One region of the Lysinibacillus sp. NPDC056232 genome, then DNA from elsewhere that is predicted to be linked to it. Evidence: riboswitches for the same ligand, from Rfam matches in the RefSeq annotation. Region 1 holds a riboswitch; the other holds the start of a gene.
What was found. A riboswitch is a leader RNA that binds a small molecule or an ion and turns the genes downstream of it on or off. The one in region 1 is predicted to bind glycine.

Region 1 (7,169 bases):
TCATATGTTTGACCTAAAGGATATCCACCGATGATCCCTTTATCAATTAAGCTTTTATTAATTTCTTTCACACATTTATTTGTCTTCACAACGATTTCGTTAAAGTGAGCACCTTGGAATGCTACTGTGAAGCCTGCCGCTTCAAAGGCATTTTTAGCATAGCGAGTTTTCGCGATATTTTGCGTAGCCATTTCACGAACGCCTTCTTTACCTAGAGCAGTCATTGCTACAGAAGCAGCAAGTGCAAGAAGCGCTTGGTTCGAACAAATATTAGACGTTGCTTTATCACGACGGATATGTTGTTCACGTGCTTGTAATGTTAAAACATAACCACGACGACCTTCACCATCTACTGTTTCACCAACAAGACGACCAGGAACTTTACGCATTAGCTTCGTTGTTACTGCAAAGAAACCACAGTGTGGACCACCGAATGCTTCAGAAATACCGAAGACCTGTGCATCCCCTACACAAATATCAGCCCCTAGCTCACCAGGTGGTGTTAAAATTCCTAGTGCAAGTGGGTTTGAAGATACAACAAATAAACTTTTTGCCTCATGCGCAATATCACCAATTACTTGTAAGTCCTCTATTTGACCAAAGAAGTTTGGATATTGTGCAATAACAGCTGCCGTATTGTCATCCATTAATTCCTTTAAAGCTTCTACATCTGTCACACCATCTTTTTGTGGAACAGTAACAATTTCAATGGATTGACCATATGCATATGTAGCAACGACATCACGATACTCAGGATGAACAGTTTCAGATACTAAAATTTTCTTACGACGTGTATGGCCAGCTGCAAGCATACCCGCTTCAGCTAATGCTGTTCCTCCATCGTACATAGAAGAGTTTGCAAGATCCATACCTGTAAGCTCTGCAATCATCGTTTGGAATTCAAAAATTGCTTGTAATTCCCCTTGTGAAATTTCCGGTTGATATGGAGTATACGCTGTGTAAAACTCTGAACGAGAAATAACATGGTCCACGATAACCGGTTTATAGTGGTTGTATACGCCTGCACCTAAAAACGATACGTTAGCATTTGTATCTTTATTTTTCGCAGCCATTGCCGTTAATTCTTTTAATAAAGCTGATTCAGATTTCGCTTCTTTAATATCATATAGGCCTTTAAAACGTACTTTTTCTGGAATATCCCCAAATAACTCATCAACTGAGGATACACCGATTACGTCTAACATTTCTTGTTTATCTTGCTCCGTCATAGGTAAATAACGATGTTTCATAAATGTAGGTCCCTCTTTTCAAATATTATTTTGAACGTTTGTAAAACGGTGTTTCAACTGTTACTACCTTTAAGTGCTTACCACGGATTTCGATTTCCAATTCAGTTCCGATAGTTGCGAATTGGCTGTCAATTAATGCGTGACCAACATTACGTTTAGAAGAAGGAAGCTGTGTACCTGTTGTCACTTCACCGATTTCCTGACCATCCTTCAACACTTTATAGCCATGACGAGGAATTCCTTTATCAATCATTTCAATGCCAACAATTTTACGTGACAGCCCATTTTCTTTTTGTGCCACTAATGCATCATGACCATTAAAATCCTCTTTATTTAACTTCACAGCAAAACCAATACCAGCCTCAAGGGGTGAAATTGTCGCTGATAGCTCTTGCCCGTATAATGGAAGACCTGCTTCAAAACGAAGTGTATCTCGGCAGCCTAAACCTGCAGGAACTACACCTTTGTCTTTTCCAGCCTCTAGGATTTTACTCCATAATGCTTTAATATCTTCTGGAGAGCCGTATAGTTCAAAACCATCTTCTCCGGTGTAACCACTACGAGATACTAACGTTTTATGACCAGCAACTTCAACATCTGCTTGGAAACGGAAATATTTAATCGTTTGTAAATCAGTATCTGTTAATGTTTGAAGAACTTCTTCTGCTAATGGACCTTGAAGGGCAATTTGTGCATAAGCCTCTGATTGGTTGTCGATCGTCACATCATATTGATGTTGATTTTCCATCATCCACTCATAATCTTTTTCAATATTTGACGCGTTCACGCATAGTAAATAATGATTGTCTGCTAATTTATACGTTAATAAATCATCGACAACACCACCATCTTCATAGCACATTGCATTATATTGCGCTTGACCTACTGCAATTTTGGAAATATCATTTGTCAAAAGATTTTGTAAAAACTCTAGTGAATTAGGTCCAGTTACTAAAATCTCCCCCATATGTGATACATCAAATAAGCCAGCACGATTACGTACTGCATCATGCTCTTCTTTAATAGAAGAGAATTGCACTGGTAATTCCCATCCACCGAAGTCAATTGTTTTTCCGCCATGTGTTGCATATTCTTCAAATAGAGGTGTACGTTGTAATTCGTTCGTCATTGTTTTTGCCCCCTTATTGTTCGTTACATTTTTACTGATAGTAGTTCGTCTGTTTTTTTATTTGTACAGTCATGCTTTCCCTGTTTGTTCATCAAAAAGAGGAACTAACAACATTAGGTAAAACATTTAGACATTAAAAAAGACAGACGAACCCCTTTTCGGGATTCTCTGTCCTTGCACCTGAAAGTTACACCAGACTGGCTCGCATACCTACAATGCCAATCAGCCGGCTTTCCCCTTTGGTGGCTGTTGTACTACAGCTCTCTCCAGAGTTGCGTCTTATACGAGTCCTTTTACCTGAGAGATTCATAACTTTTTGTTACTTGCTCCTTCGGTGACGTCTACACGTGCTCTCCCCGTACAGTCATCCGCCCAAGTTTCAACTTGGTACTATTTAGTATTCAATGAACATTAAGTAACTTATTTGTCTATATCCTAACATTAATTGCAATGAAAAGGCAATCATTTTTTAATTTATATTAAAACACGAACGTTTAAATCACTACAATGCATCATAGTTCGCCTTTTAACCTTTTAACTTGGAATGCTAAATACTCAAGAATTTGGCGGATTGTTCTCCCCTCTGTTAACACTTGAATATGTCCTACTTCACGATAGAACTTTCTTCTGTAATGATACAGCTGCTCTAACTCCTCTTTCGTCGAGCTCTGTACAATCGGTCTGTTCGGATCATGCTGTATTCGTTTGTAAATATCTTCGAATGTCGCATCTAAAAAAAACACGAGTCCACTGCGCCTCATTATTTTTCGATTTTCAGCATTGATTGCAACTCCACCACCAGTTGAAATAATACAAGCTTCGTCTCGGAAATTTTTCAAAAATTCTGTTTCTATTTCTCGAAAACGTGCTTCTCCATATTTTTCAAATATCTGTGGAATTGTCATACCCTGCTGCCTAACAATCTCATGATCCATATCATAATATGGCATCTTTAACAAATAACTTAAACGCCTTCCTAACGCACTTTTCCCGCAGCCCATAAAGCCCACTAAATATATTTTTCGCATTCGAATCACCTTCTTATAACTACGATTCTACACTGTCTGACAAAATTTGTCCTAATAAATTTACCGTAGCTCGAACATTCAGCTTTTCTAGGCCATCGTATGTTCGAAACTGAATCTCATAAGACGTACAATACGTAAGAACAAAAGTAGTTACAAAAAATAATAATGCAATTGCGATTAAAAAAATAGCCCCTCTGTCATTTTTCAATAACTGGAACATAGAAAGTTCGCTCCTTTTTGATACCACTTGGAAGTTCAACAGCTACTGTTAACATATCTTTTTCATATTGGAACTGGCATTTATTAATACCAATTAGCATTGGTACATGACCACCATTTACTTGATCACGAATAATATTGCTATAACAATCAATATGATGAATGGTATCTGCTGCCTGGAAGGTTATTCTCTTTTGATCTTTCCGAATCGTAAATGATGAAACATCATTTACATACATATTCAAATCATAAACAAAAAGCTCCCACTTTGATTGCTCATCAGATAACACCGTTATTTTCATTTCTGCAAACCAAAGCATGATGAACACAACAAGATGGGCAATAAACACAAAAACAACTAATTGAAATAACGCTTCTAATAATGTATAGCCTCGCTCATTCATCGACTTCACCTGTCAGTTGTATACATTTTTTACGTAATTCTCGGGTATTTTGAAAGCTTACGCATATCCCTTGTCCATTCAAAGACCACTGAAATTCTATATTTTCAATTGTTTTAGTGCCTTCCGTTTGCTGTAGATAGCGATATTGCTTTAAGCCTTCATAGGCCGTTTCAGCTGCAATAACTTCCAACTTCTTGTTATAAAGAGTCGTTTTCATCGTATAGCTAATTGGTATTAATGTCGTGCATAATAACATGACAATGACTACTGATAATATTGTTTCCACAAATGAATAACCAGATTCATTCAACCCTCGATCTCCCTCGTCCTAATGTAATCACAACCTTTTTATTGCCTTGAGGCGTTTTAAAATAAACAGTCCCTGGCGTCATGATGTTTCCATTATAGTTGTATATAATCGTGTAAATTGAACTCGATGCAGGCATAAACTCAACCCCTTTCGGAAAAGGGCGTTCATATAATTCTGTAAAAATATCCTTTTTAATAATGTACCTCTTTGATGAACTCTCAAACTTCATCGATATATATTCCCTTTGATGCATACTATAAGTTTGGATATATTGGATATCTAATTGAATTTGTGTGAAAAATTGCTCAAGCTCCCTAGTCTCCGCTGCTTTTAACGAATACTTAACGACAATCGCTGACAAACACATCACGATAAACAATACCATTAGCATTTCAACAAACGTATAGCCACGCTCACTTTTAATAACATCCATCAGTTACTAGAACCAGTATCGGTAGAAGTTTTCGCCAATCGTACCTCCCCATCCTTAGTTATCATAATCTCTTCTTTATTAGGGCAGGTCGTTTCATTCTTCTTCAAATAGCCTTTCTCTACCAAATCTTGAATTGTTGGATAAGCCATAAAATCTACTCGATACGCCTCTACCTGCCCTTGCACCATGCTCACATACGCTTTACAGCCCTTCTCATCGACAGTAGCAAAATGTTTTGTAACATTGGGGATTGTAATTAATATTAATATGGAAATAATCAGAAGAACAATTAACATTTCTATCAATGTAAAACCCGCTTGCTGCTTTATACGTTTCATTATTATCCTCCTATACTAGTTCAATCATGTGATATATTGGCCATAATAAACTTACATATGCGGCAACTATGCACATCGCAATAATGATAAAGAAGGTAGGCTGCACAAAAGCAAGGATTTTATGCAGTAGTTGCTCTTGCTTTTCCGTCAATAATTCGCTGTACAGTACTAGCTCTTTTCCTAAATAACCACTTTGCTCTCCATGTTCAACAAATGTCGAGAAATCCTTCTGCCAAACTGTCATCAACTTAACAGCTTGTGTTAGCGTATCACCAAAAACAACACGATCTTTTATACATCGCGCTAGATATTGTAGAAACGGTTGAAGTTGCTGCTCCTCCAAAATTTGTAGACTTGCCTGTAAAGAAAACCCACTTTGTAGCAGACTACCTAAATAAGCAGCAAATTGTCTCGTCAAAGACATTCGTATATAAAACCGAATCAAAGGAGTTTTTAAGATAATATTTAGCTGGCGAGCAATTGGACGTCGTTTGAGATAAAGGTAAAAAATCAAAATGCTACAAAACATCACTATGCCTGCGAACATTAAAGCATCGGGAAGATGCAATAATGCCTTTGACAAAGCAATGCTTGTCTCCTCTGCCCCGGCAGTTCGACTTGTCACCATTTTTTCTATATTAGGAAAAAATACGGTGCGAAATACTAAAAACAACAGCAACAAAAATAGAATGAGTACTACTGGATACAAGAGCAGCTTCATTAATTTTTTCTTCATCGTTTCACTCAAAGCCATTTGCTTTGCCACGCCTTTTAACGTCCCAATCATATGTCCATTGTTTTCTGCAACTGTAATGGCTAATAAATGCTGTTTTGGAAGTTGTAATGCTTCAAACACTCCTGAAACACCGACTCCTTGTCTCAGCTTTGCATTGATTAACTTTTGTATGTCTTCATGCGCTTCAATATGATGAGGTAATAGTATAGAAATAGCCTGCGGGAATAAATAACCTTCCTGCATTAAGACACTTAATCGACTAAAAAAATGAGCTTGCTCCCTTACTCGCCATTTTGTTGCCTTATTGTAAGCCAACAAAATGCTTTCAATAAACTTTCGTATTCGCATAGTGCTGACTCTCTATTACTTCTTTTTGACCTGCAAGTGTTAAATTATGTGGTAGCTCATAGCTAGTTTTTTGCATAATTGCTTTGATGGCCATTTGAAGATGGACATCACTTAATATTTCAAACAAAGCACGGCGTTCTTCCTGTATTTTTGGTGATTGGAATAGTGTTTGAGCAACAATGCCTACCACAGTTTGACGAAGTTCTTCTATTGATACACCCAAGTCAAGAAATCGATAAAGGCAATTTACCGAATCCTTGGCATGAATGGTAGAGACCACTAAATGACCTGTTAAAGAAGCCTCAATTGCGATTTTTGCAGTCTCTTTATCACGTATTTCCCCAATCATAATAACGTCAGGTGAGTGGCGTAAAATAGCCTTTAAACCTGCAGCATATGTAACGCCAGCTCGTTCGTTTACTTGAATCTGTAAAAGATTAGCCTGGTTATTTTCTACAGGGTCTTCTAAAGAAATGACATGACGATTTAGCTCTGTCGAACAAAAATGGATAAGAGAATACAAGGATGTGGACTTACCAGAGCCTGTTGCACCTGTGAAACATAAAAGTCCCTGTTGATATTTCACTAGTTCCATCAACATGTTCGCAGCATATTTAGAATAAGATAAGGAAGTAAGTGGGAATGCATGATTTTGTAGAAGTAGACGGATAATTAGGCTTTCTTTTAAAAATACGGAGGGAAGTGTCGAGACACGAAAGGCATATTGATCTTGTTCCATAGCTTTTTGGAAGGAGCCGCTTTGGGGTTTTCGCCGCTCGCTAATATCTAATGCCGCTGAAAATTTATAAAAGGAAATCATTCGTTCCGCAAGATCGTTTGGTAACTCACCTGCTTGGAGGAGCTTATCATATTTGCGAAAATAAATACGATATCGCACGCTTTCTGGAACTAATAATAAATCTGATGCACCGAAATGATAGGCTTTTAGTAAAAGTTGCTCACATTTTCGTTCA
Region 2 (7,169 bases), on a different contig from region 1:
GATATTAAATAATTATCTAATGTTAAATTATGCTCATTTTTCAAATGAGACGTAAACCATCCTTGTTTATTATGATTTATTGTAAAACCACATATTAAACATGTCTGTGGCTGTTTCGCATCATAAACATCCATATTTCCCACCTCGATTAAAGTGACAATATTTCCGTTAAAGAGTTCCCAGCAATTCACGAGGTTTGTTTACGCAGAAGCACCTAGATTATGCTTACCTCTGCGGCTACCACCTTGTTCAACAAGATGAGTCAGCTTCGCAATATCATCTAACCATGACACGGAACCAGATGATTTACCATTTACACCACGTGCTAAAGTGTTACGTGGACGCAATGTCGAACCATTTGTCCCTACACCACCACCGCGGCTCATAATTTCCATTACTTGCTTACGGTGATCACTAATTCCTTCACGTGAATCTGCTACAAATGGCATTACATAACAGTTGAAGAAAGTTACATCTGTTTCAGATCCTGCTCCGTAAATAACTCGTCCAGCTGGAATGAATTTTAATGATACTAACTGCTCATAAAACTTTTCAAACCATTCTTGGCGTTTCTCTAGTGTTTTTTCAACAGCAGCAAGTCCTGTTGCATTTCGTTTTGCGATTTGTTCATAAAATATTTCAAGAGGCTTTTCTAGCACGTCAATTGAACGCGTTATCACACCCGTTTCTTGTTCTTTCGGATCATCTAAAGCACTACGGTAATCTTCCTGAATCAAAATTTCTGCTGTTTTCGTAGACATATCAAGCTTTTGGATTGTCCCTAAACCACGTGCAGGGAATTTTGGATCTGACTTCACTGTTAATACGACGAAATCACCAGCTTTTAACGTTTTCTTCTCCGTATCCTTAAACGAGTAGCGATCGATCATCACAAGTCTTGATACACCTTTATGCGTAATGTGCATATCAGGTGTTACAGGATGAACCTGTGGAAATTGTTCAATATCTTTGTTTAACTGTTCAAATTTGTTTACTTCGGGTTGATGATTTGTAAGTACCATCGTTTTGCCTCCCTTGTTTTCTGCATTACAATAATAAATACACAATATCACGTGTCGTTAAACACTACATATTGTGTATGTTTCTTTAAAAAAGATACTATATATAGTTTTTTAATTCAACACTTGCAATTTCGAATAGAATCCGAACCACTTGTTATTACAAGGGTTGAACGATAAAAAATATTTTTCTTATACTATTTCAGGAATGCCGATCAACCATTTTTATCCATTCAACTTTTATTAGAAGATGTCGATTTACGTTACGGGCTACTGCTTTCCTGCGGGAGTCAAGTAGCCCTTCACTACAATCAGCTAAAAACAGGCATTTATAAGCAAAATATCAACAAAAAAAATCCTTTTATCGCTTACTAACAAAACAATATTTAATACTATTTCTTGTTATTTTTTGAAGTTCCAATCATCACATGCATATTTTTTTTCTTCAAGTGCATGCACATATTCTAATTGCTCCTCAGAAAGTGTAAATGGTTTTAAATCAATTTGCAACGATTTTGCAAAACCATCTCTAAAAGCTGTCACACATTGTTCAATAGTCACGGGTTCTTTAACAAGGTTATTGATAGCAACCGCTTTCTCAGGCATCTTTCTACGCATACGTGCCTTCGCCTCTTCACTTGAAAAATTGAAAACAGACAATAATTTCTCTTGATCTAAATCTAGTAAAATGGCTCCGTGCTGTAAAATAACACCTTTTTGACGAGTTTGTGCACTACCTGCTACTTTTTTACCTTCTACTACAAGCTCATACCAGCTTGGCGCATCAAAGCAAACTGCACTTTTAGGTTTCTTTAAATCCGCTCTTTGTTCTTCGGTATTAGGCACACTAAAATAAGCATCCATACCTAGATTATGAAAACCTTGCAATATCCCTTCACTTAACACTCTATATGCCTCTGTCACTGATTCAGGCATATCTGGATAGCTTTCTGAAACAATGACGCTATATGTCAACTCATGTTCATGTAAAACGGCTCTACCACCTGTTGGTCGACGAACAAAGCCTAAACCTTGTTCTTGCACAGCCTCGAAATTAATATCTCTTTTCGCCTGCTGAAAATAGCCAATCGAAAGTGTTGCTGGCTCCCACTCATAAAAACGAATGACTGGTGGAATTAAACCTTCACTATGCCAATCAAGTAATGCCTCATCTAAAGCCATATTAAAAGAAGGGCTACATTTCCCTGAATTTAGAAAATACCAAGTTGTCATATTTTCATCTCCTACAAATATTTAATTGAACATTAGCTAACGTGTACAAAAATAAGTCTCATCACCATAACGTGGGGTTGATTTCCGTTCCGGCTGGGCGCTTTCCTGGGGGCGTCGGGCCAACAGATGTTTTTTGTGCGAAAGGGTAGTGCTAACGTAGCGACAGCGACATGAGGTTGGTCACGAAGGCGTTATCACAGGATGTGATGCTTTTACCCTTCGTTCCTCTATCGCTGATCCCCAAGGAGTCGCCCTGCCTTCACTCCAATCAACCTATATATGGCATACGTTTTAACAAATGTCATCCTTCTCTAGATGATGAGCAAAAAACAATACTTCTCAAAATTTTGACACTCTGCGTTTAGTTCTATTCTTTATTGAAGTAATCATCCACCCAAGTCTATGAATGTAGTGGAATGATTCTGTGACCTTTCACTAATAACATCCATAAATAAAGATAGATTAATTCTAGCCACAATCTAATTAATTTTATCAAACTCATTGGACTATCGCTAGCGCATCTTTTATAATAATAAAGAAGATAGAAAGGGGTAAGAAATTTTGTTGAACATACTTATCACAATCGGTGTAATTTTAGTAGTCGTAATTGCATATATCGGCATCAATGCCCTACGACTAAAAAAGGCCGTAACAAACCTAACACAAGAACAATTTATTGAAGGCTATCGTAAAGCACAGCTTATCGATGTACGTGAGCAAAAAGAATTTGATGCAGGCCACATTCTAGGCGCACGAAATGTTCCTTCAACAACTCTACGTCAACGTCACAAAGAAATTCGCCCAGATTTACCAGTATATTTATACTGTCAAAATACAGGCCGTAGCTCACGTGCTGCTTTATTTCTTAAAAAACGTGGCTACAACCAAATTTACCAACTTCAAGGTGGCTTCCGTACTTGGACAGGTAAAATAAAGACAAAAAAATAATAGTAAAAAATCGTTAAGGCATTAGTGACTACTATATATAAATTTACTCACGGAAACTAAGTAAATTAATATATCTCTACTTCACTTTGTTTAACACAAAGAGAAACCATCTCAAATGACTATGAGATGGTTTCTTTTTTGCAAAAAATTCTGAGTTTCTACTATATTATATTTATTGTTTAACGTCTGACAACTTATTTCTTGCTCTCCAAGTTCTTGATCATACATGGGACAGAAAAAAGTAGAACGAGAGGCAATATACTGCCCACACCACATTCACTTTCCATTACCAAAATTCTAACCGTATCCCTCACTCGTTCCTCGCCTCTTTTACCCCTTTATACCAAACATTAAATATTATCCATATTTTAACGTATGTCTAAAAATACTATTTTTCGTAAAGTTTTTACCTAGACGAACTCCAATCTTCTTTTTTTTCGATACTGACTGAAATTTATCCTTGAATAATTATGGTAGCACTGATAGGATGTATAATATCTTAAAACAATGTCATTAAGACATACAATACAAGCTATGAATGCTATGGATAAAACTATAGCAGGAGCAGTTCTGGAGAGAGCGCATTTTGCGTCGCCGAAGGGTTCACTATCTCAGGCAAAAGGACAGAGGAGTAATATCAACTTTCATCATGAAAGCTATACCACACGAATGTTTTCTTTTTTTGCATACAACATTCGCAATCGGTATTTGTTATTCTGTCGTTTACGGGACTAGTGTCACTACTAGTCTCTTTTTTATTTCCAGTCATAGTTTTTACGTATCTTTGAGGGGGAGCAACGTGGAACAACAACAACAATTAAAACGTGATTTAAAAAATCGCCATGTGCAGCTCATTGCCATTGGCGGAACAATCGGTACAGGTTTATTTTTAGGCTCCGGTAAAGCCATTGCTTTAGCTGGACCTTCCATCATCTTTGCCTATCTAATTGTCGGAACCGCCTTATTTTTCGTCATGCGGGCGTTAGGCGAACTGTTATTATCAAATGCTGGCTATACATCATTTACTGATTTTGCATCCGAATACATAGGACCTTGGGCAGGTTACATCACCGGCTGGACATACTGGTTCTGCTGGATTATGACCGCTATGGCAGATATTATTGCTGTCGGCGTTTATGTACAATATTGGTTTGATATACCACAATGGGTGCCTGCAATTGGCTGTTTAGTACTGTTATTAATGTTGAATTTATTAACTGTAAAACTATTTGGCGAACTAGAATTTTGGTTTGCACTTATAAAAGTCATAACAATTGTGGCACTGATTGTGATTGGACTATTCATGTTATTTACAGGTTTTCAAACAAGCTCTGGCACAGTTTCTGTTGAAAATCTTTGGGCACATGGCGGGTTATTCCCGAATGGCCTTCACGGATTCCTAATGGCATTCCAAATGGTTGTTTTCGCTTTTGTTGGTGTCGAGTTAGTAGGGGTTTCTGCTGCGGAAACAGCCAATCCTAAAAAAAATATTCCTTCTGCCATTAACAAAATTCCATTACGCATTTTATTATTCTACGTAGGGGCATTATTTGTTATTTTATGCATTAATCCTTGGAATGAAATGTCTGCCTCTAGTAGTCCATTTGTACAAGTATTTACACTAGCTGGTATTCCAATTGCTGCGGGTATTATTAATTTTGTCGTTCTAACATCTGCAGCTTCAGCTGGTAATAGTGGTTTATTTTCTACAAGCCGCATGCTTTTTAATCTTGGAAACAACAAACAAGCTTCACCAACGTTTGCAAAGCTCAATAAAAACAGTGTACCAAGTAACGCACTTGTTGTGTCTGCAATTGTTGTATCCGTTGGTGCATTACTAAGTAAATTAATGCCTGAAAACGCCTTTAGTGTTGTTACAACAATTAGTGCCATTTGCTTTATCTGGGTGTGGAGTATTATATTAATCTCTCATATCATCTATAAACGTAAAAATCGTGCACTTCATGAAGCATCAATTTTCAAGGCACCTTTCACTCCGTTCGTGAACTATTTAGTACTTGTCTTCTTTGCATTTTTATTAGTAGTAATGTTCATTTCAGAGGCAACACGTACCGCATTACTATTGACACCAATTTGGTTTATTTTGCTGCTGATTATTTATAAGATGAAAAGAAAGAAAGCAATACGCTAAGTTGTATCGCCCTGGATAGTGACACTTTAAGCAAAGTGAAGCTATTCAGGGCTTTTTTATAGCAAATGAACGGTATAATCCTTGGCGGATGTATAGAAATCCGCTGAAAAAAGTAAAAAAGATGACTCCATTTACTGAAGTCATCTTTCATTTGATTGAATCCGTGACATCCGCCACACCCGCTGAATGAAGTTAAAAAATATTCATATTCCACTCGGTAGCGATATACTTAAGTAAATTCACTCCGGCTACGCTATTCCCGATGTCATCAATTGCTGGTCCGTATATGCCAATACCGCATCCTACAGGAAAAGGTGAGTCTAAGCCTGCATGACTTGGCACAGCCACCAAAATCGCTCCGGAAACGCCACTTTTAGCGGGTAACCCGATAAATGCAGCAAATTTACCAGAAGCATTATACATACCGCAAGTAACCATCAATGCCTTTGCTAATTTTGCTACTTGCTTAGGAAAAAGCTGTGTTTTTGTTAGAGGATGATAACCATCATTGGCGATTACTAAACCAATCATCGCTAAATCCGAAACATTTACTTCAATTGCACATTGTTTCAAGTAAACCTCCAATGCCTCCTCTACAGAACAGTCTAAAAAGCCAGAATCCATTAAATAATAGGCTAATGAACGATTTCGATTTGCAGTTTGCCACTCAGATTGATAAACCTCATCATTAACCTTTAATTTCTTACCAACCATTTGTTCTAAAAAAGAAAGGATTTTTGACACCTTCTCTTGCGGTGAATTTCCGGAAAGCATAGACGATACTGTAATAGCTCCTGCATTAATCATTGGATTAAAAGGTTTTCCAGGCTGATGGCTTTCAAGACGAATGATGGAATTAAAGGTATCACCTGTAGGTTCAACATCTACTCGCTCTAAAACATAGGGTAACCCCCGATCCATACACGCTAAAATAAATGTAACGACCTTTGAAACACTTTGCAGAGTAAATAGTTCCGTTGTATCTCCGGCTTTCATTTCGTCATTATTAGTACCGATAATCGAAATTGCTAATTGATTTGGATCTTTTTCAGCTAAAGCAGGAATATAACTTGCGCATTGTCCCTCTTTAGCAAAAGGACGAAACTGTTCCACCCATTCTGCCGCAAGTTGATTATTATTATGATTGTTATGTTCTGTCGGCATTTTGTAATCTCCTTTCAAAAAATGGCATCTTACGCCATAGCTCGTCTTTAAGTACACTTTACTAAAAAAAATGAATAATAGGCAAAAACAGAGCCTCCATAGTTTACCCTACAAAGACTCTATTTGGTATATTTTTATCAATTATGCCTCGGCATAATTGCGTCCGGAGGCTTTAGGCCAACACGATGTTGGTCACTCAGGCATTTTCATCTCACACCTATAGAGGTGGGAGACTTCTGAAGCTGACTTTACTTTCATTTGCTGAAAGAAGTTAAAGTTTTGGAGGCTTAGTACCTTCTGGAATTAGCGAAACATAAGTCTCCCCATCTAGACGTTCTTCCCATTCTTTTTTAGCTTCTTCAATAAGTGCTGGATTATCGATTAGATTCACAGCCGTGCAAGCCATTATTTTCGCTGCTTGTAACATCCCCTTATGCGCTATTGGCATAACACCCTGTGATACAACTTGCCAAGTATGAAGTGGTGTACCTAGTGCCATACATACAGTTGTACATTGAACAGTTGGGACATTCCAGTTCACATCCCCAACGTCCGTTGATCCATCCATTATAAATTCAGGTAGGACACTTGGGATTTGGTTCGCAATAACTTTACCTTGTAGCTGAACAACATCTTCTTTTTTTAGACCCATT

Region 2: it holds a riboswitch for glycine, as region 1 does, so the genes downstream of both, ACFCYJ_RS11260 (amino acid permease) here and gcvT (glycine cleavage system aminomethyltransferase GcvT) in region 1, are expected to answer to the same signal.

What each region holds. Positions count from the first base shown of each region.
Region 1 covers NZ_JBHJTF010000028.1:53,621-60,789, forward strand. Annotated here, with positions in the region: gene gcvPA (aminomethyl-transferring glycine dehydrogenase subunit GcvPA) at 1-1,250, opposite strand, end outside; gene gcvT (glycine cleavage system aminomethyltransferase GcvT) at 1,276-2,379, opposite strand; glycine riboswitch at 2,655-2,747, opposite strand; gene ACFCYJ_RS18965 (shikimate kinase) at 2,892-3,407, opposite strand; gene ACFCYJ_RS18970 (hypothetical protein) at 3,427-3,627, opposite strand; gene comGF (competence type IV pilus minor pilin ComGF) at 3,605-4,030, opposite strand; gene ACFCYJ_RS18980 (hypothetical protein) at 4,023-4,340, opposite strand; gene comGD (competence type IV pilus minor pilin ComGD) at 4,333-4,773, opposite strand; gene comGC (competence type IV pilus major pilin ComGC) at 4,773-5,111, opposite strand; gene comGB (competence type IV pilus assembly protein ComGB) at 5,122-6,195, opposite strand; gene comGA (competence type IV pilus ATPase ComGA) at 6,173-7,169, opposite strand, start outside.
Region 2 covers NZ_JBHJTF010000012.1:32,784-39,952, reverse strand. Annotated here, with positions in the region: gene ACFCYJ_RS11280 (endonuclease domain-containing protein) at 1-134, opposite strand, end outside; partial or broken gene ACFCYJ_RS11275 (ribonucleotide reductase N-terminal alpha domain-containing protein) at 228-1,022, opposite strand; gene ACFCYJ_RS11270 (lipoate--protein ligase family protein) at 1,422-2,252, opposite strand; gene ACFCYJ_RS11265 (rhodanese-like domain-containing protein) at 2,817-3,200, shown strand; glycine riboswitch at 3,761-3,837, shown strand; gene ACFCYJ_RS11260 (amino acid permease) at 4,000-5,352, shown strand; gene ACFCYJ_RS11255 (glutaminase) at 5,545-6,516, opposite strand; partial or broken gene ACFCYJ_RS11250 (zinc-binding metallopeptidase family protein) at 6,788-7,169, opposite strand, start outside.